2 regions of the Grylomicrobium aquisgranense genome follow, and region 2 is predicted to be linked to the other one. Evidence: a T-box and tRNA genes for the amino acid it is inferred to sense, from the RefSeq annotation. Region 2 holds a T-box; the other holds one or more tRNA genes.
The links. A T-box is a leader RNA that pairs with one kind of tRNA and senses whether it is charged. The one in region 2 lies ahead of alaS (alanine--tRNA ligase), so its partner is inferred to be a tRNA-Ala.

Region 1: it encodes a tRNA-Ala, which carries the amino acid that the T-box ahead of alaS (alanine--tRNA ligase) is inferred to sense. The anticodon was not compared.

The regions. Positions count from the first base shown of each region.
Region 1 is NZ_JALBUR010000004.1:81,368-83,776, forward strand. Features, by position in the region: gene MOZ60_RS02985 (MalY/PatB family protein) at 1-640, shown strand, start outside; tRNA gene MOZ60_RS02990 (tRNA-Ala) at 893-968, opposite strand; gene MOZ60_RS02995 (LD-carboxypeptidase) at 997-1,983, opposite strand; gene MOZ60_RS03000 (SDR family NAD(P)-dependent oxidoreductase) at 2,275-2,409, shown strand, end outside.
Region 2 is NZ_JALBUR010000016.1:20,926-23,334, reverse strand. Features, by position in the region: gene alaS (alanine--tRNA ligase) at 1-1,420, opposite strand, end outside; T-box leader at 1,459-1,658, opposite strand; gene MOZ60_RS07250 (ABC transporter substrate-binding protein) at 1,798-2,409, shown strand, end outside.

The sequences.
Region 1 (2,409 bases), on a different contig from region 2:
AGAAGAGATTGAAAAGGCCATGCAGGTATATGCCGATCATGATGTGTGGGTCATCTCAGATGAGATCTGGTCTGATCTGATCCTGGAAGGCTATCATCATACACCGACGCAGTCTGTCAATGAATGGGCCCGCCAGCATGTGGCAGCGTTCTATGCGCCGAGCAAGACATTCAATCTTGCCGGCCTGATCGGGTCCTATCACATCATTTACAATGACTGGCTGCGTGAGCGTGAAGCCAAAGAGGCATCACTGTGCCATTACAACAGTATGAATGTACTGTCCATGCATGCTTTGATTGGTGCGTATAAGCCAGAAGGACAGGAATGGCTGGATGAGCTGCGTCAGGTACTCACTGGCAATGTCAGCTACGCCGTTGACTTCATTGAGAAAAACTTCCCGGGAGTTTCTGTTGCCAGACCGGAAGGCACCTACATGCTTTTCCTGGACTGCACAGAGTACTGCAAAGCCCATGGCATTGATGTCGGTGAAGTTCTGCACAGAGGATGGGATGTTGGCGTAGAATGGCAGGATGGCAGACCATTCCATGGAGAATATGGCATCCGTGTGAATCTGGCACTGCCGCTGTCCCGCGTTCAGGAAGCATTTGGACGTCTGCAGAAGTACGTGTTTACCAAGTAAGAAAGTTATGAACGAAGCCGCTGTGCGGCTTTTTTATGTGTGATCATTGATTATACAGCTGCTGTGAGCGCGTACATTACGGATGTGATAGGACGAAACATCAATGAAATCGGACCTTCATGATTGCACACTGCCGCAATCATGACGACGATGATATAAAAAAAGCGTGCCCGGAAATATATCCAGGACACGTTGAATCTTTAGCAAAGTGAATTGGAATACAAAGATTCCCGTGTTCGACTTTACATAGAATGGTGGAGCCAACGAGGATCGAACTCGCGACCTCATGATTGCGAACCATGCGCTCTCCCAGCTGAGCTATGGCCCCATACATGAGATATTCTACCACACTGCACTTATTCTTTACATGCAAATTTCAAAGTGGCATGGCCATGGTCATACTGCACTTCCAACATGGCGCCATTGATCATGATCATGCATGGGATCGTATGGCCGATATCTGCTTCCAGAACATACGGAATGCCTTCCAGCGCCATTCTGGCTGCTTCTTCATAGGTCATGCCGGTTTCAGAAGACGGAAACAGCACTCTGCCGATCAATACAGCATTTGTATGTTCAAACCAGCCGGCATAGCGGAACTGTTTCAATGTGCGGTAGAAGTTTTCTGCCGACAGTGCAAAGTTGTCAAAGTAGAAAATCTGGCCATCTTCTTTGTATCTTTCCACAAAGCCTTTTGTATCTTCATAAGGCGTGCCGATCAGATCCTTGAGACCATCAATACAGCCGCCGATGCAGCGGCCTTTTGCCACAAAGTGATCCTGTTCACTCTGCCATTGCGTATCGCTGTCATAGGCAGGCGTATCTACCAGAAATTTGGCTTTGGCCATATGGCGTGGAAAGCTGTGCTCTTCCATCCTTTTTCCTTTCATGACTTCCAGAGCATTGGCAATGTAGTCCCATTTTGTACCAAGATCAAAGCTGCCGGCATTCATGCCATACAGCGATGCCACATCATAGATGGTTGTGGCAGGATACAGAAGGCCAGTCGGGTCAGAGGCACCCATGATCCACTTGGGATGTTTCTTCAGCACAGAAAAGTCTGCATACGGAATCATTTCATTGAGAAAGTCACCGCCCGCAGCCGAAAGAACCATGTTTACATCAGGATCTTTCAGCAGTTGGGTGAACTCCTGTCCGCGTGTTTTTGCATCGGCACTGCGCTGATCTGCATTTCTGACCGATGCCGTTTCTTTGATTCGGTATCCCTGCTGCTTTAATACGGCAAGGGAAGCATCATAGCTTTCAAGCTTGTCACCAACACCTGCGCTGGGAGCACAGATGCCGATCGTATCACCTGGTTTTAGAAAAGACGGATAAATCATAGCAATCTCCTTTTCCTGATTTTAGCATAGGTTTGTTTTGTGCAGACAAAATGAAAACGGCCGTTGAAAGGGGATTATTCTGGCCGTTTTCGTATTTCTTGAGAGGGAAAGTTATATGTTTTTTGTTTACTTTGATGCGATTGCCAGCATGGCTGCGGCTGATTGATTGGTTCCTCCTTTCTTTTGATGGTCTTATAGTACTTCCGGTCTGTGCTGAAACATTGAAAGCAGAGTGAAAAGAACGTGAACAATTTTGTGAATGGATCACATCATTCTGGTAGGATAACGGTGATGAAGAAGACTGTACTGATTACCGGGGCTACGATGGGCATCGGCTGTGCGCTTGCTGAAAGGTTTGCCAAAGAGGGCAGTGACCTGGTGCTTTGTGCCCGCCATCAGGATGCCCTGGCAGAAGTGAAGAGCAGG
Region 2 (2,409 bases):
CTTCACCTTTGCAGGTCTTGTCGGTATAACCGGTAAATACACTTTCCTTTGTAAAGTCCATCAGATCCTTGGACTGGCCATGCATGGACTGCACATTGGCACGGGCATCTCTGGCTCTTTGCTTCTGCAGCTCCATTTCCTTCTCAAAGCCCTTTTCATCAACCGTATAGCCGGCATCCTGGGCAATCTCCGTGGTCAGTTCCTTCGGGAAGCCATACGTATCATACAGACGGAATACGACATCGCCAGGCAGAGCCTTTTCCTTTTCATGTTCCTTCATGGCAGCATTGAGCAGATCCTCACCCTTGTCCAGCGTCCTGGCAAAGGATTCTTCCTCCTGCTTGACCAGGCGGCTGATCAGGGTCACCTTGTCTTCCAGATACGGATAGTAGTCTTTCATATTGTCAGCGACAACCTGGACAAGCTTATACATGAAAGCTCCGTTAATGCCCAGCTTGCGGCCATAGCGGACTGCTCTGCGCAATACTCTGCGCAAAACATAGCCTCTGCCTTCATTAGAGAACATGGCGCCATCGGCAATGGCAAATGTCACCGTACGGATATGATCGGCAATGACACGGTATGCCATCTTATATTCAGGATCAGAATACGGATGAGCGGCATACTTTTCCGTGGCATGAATGATCGGCAGGAAGAGATCGGTATCGAAGTTGGTCTCACCATCCTGAATCAGAGCGACAAGCCTTTCCAGACCCATGCCGGTATCAATGTTCTTCTGCGGCAGTTCCTTATACTCACTGCGCGGCACTTCACCCGGACGGCAGTCATACTGGGAGAAGACGATGTTCCAGACCTCAATGTAGCGGTCATTCTCCATGTCTTCAAAGAACAGTTTCTCGCCCAGGTGCTGCGGATCATACTTTTCACCACGGTCATAATAGATCTCGGTATCCGGTCCGCCCGGACCTCTGCCGATTTCCCAGAAGTTATCCATCGTCTTGTGGATATGCTTGGGATCCATGCCGACCTTGACCCACAGATTGTAGGCGTCGGTATCATCCGGATAAACGGTGACATACAGGCGCTTGGGATCAAAGCCGATCCATTTCGGGCTGGTCAGAAACTCCCATGCCCAGGTGATGGCTTCGGTCTTGAAGTAGTCGCCGATTGAGAAATTGCCAAGCATCTCAAAGAAGGTGTGGTGTCTGGCTGTCTTGCCGACATTTTCAATGTCGTTTGTCCGGATGGACTTCTGGGCATTGCATATGCGGTTGGAAGCCGGCTTTTCACTGCCATCGAAGTACTTCTTCAAAGCAGAAACACCGGCATTGATCCAAAGCAGAGTTGGATCGTTGTGAGGAATGAGGCTGGCACTTGGCTCTACCATGCATCCTTTGGACGCAAAGAAGTCCAGGAACATCTGGCGTACCTGATTGCCAGTCAGCTGTTTGTTTGTCATGATGACCTCCTGATGAATATAAAAAAGCGTTCCATATTTCCAGGAACGCTGTCAACGCGGTACCATCCTGGTTCACACATGTGTGTGCACCTTAATTCATCCTTTAACGCAGGAAACGGCATGGATTAACATGCTCTCACGGGCAGCTTCACATCATTGCCGGCTATAGACTTGCACCTGCCGTCTACTCTCTTTCAGCCTGAACAGAAATGCTACTTTTCCCCTTCAGCGATTTCTTTATTATGTTAGCACAATGTTGCCTTTAACGTAAAAAAAATACGGTTTGAAGTCAAATCGATAGCGGATGGTATTGCCTGTTTCCTCTAATTGTAATAAAATTCATCCATGCTGTAATATATTTCAGGGAGATGAAAACTATGAAAAATATTTGCAAAATGATGACAGCAGGTGTTCTTGCTGCAGCCCTGGCAGGCTGTGCATCCAGTCCGACTGCATCTGCCTCTGTATCCTCAGCCGATGCCAAAGCCTCTGATGATGGCACTTACACAGTTGGCATCATCCAGCTGGTCCAGCATCCGGCTCTGGATGCTGCCAGTCAGGGTTTTGAGGATGAACTGAAGGCGGAGCTTGGTGATAAAGTGACGGTCACACTGAAGAATGCCTCAAACGATTCTGCCCAGTGTACAACAATTGCCAATCAGTTTGTCACTCAGGGCGTGGACCTGATTCTGGCCAATGCGACGCCATCTCTGCAGGCTGCGGCTTCTGCAACAAGCACAATCCCGATTCTGGGCACAGCTATTACAGAATATGGTGTTGCCCTTTCATTAGATGATTTCAACGGCACCGTAGGAGGCAATATTTCCGGAACTTCTGATCTTGCTCCGCTGGATCAGCAGGCTGCTATGTTTGATGAGCTGCTGCCAGATGCAAAAACCATCGGCATTCTCTATTGCTCCGCCGAAGCCAACAGTGTTTATCAGGCGCAGCAGGTACAGAAATATCTGGAAGATGAAGGCAAGACTGTA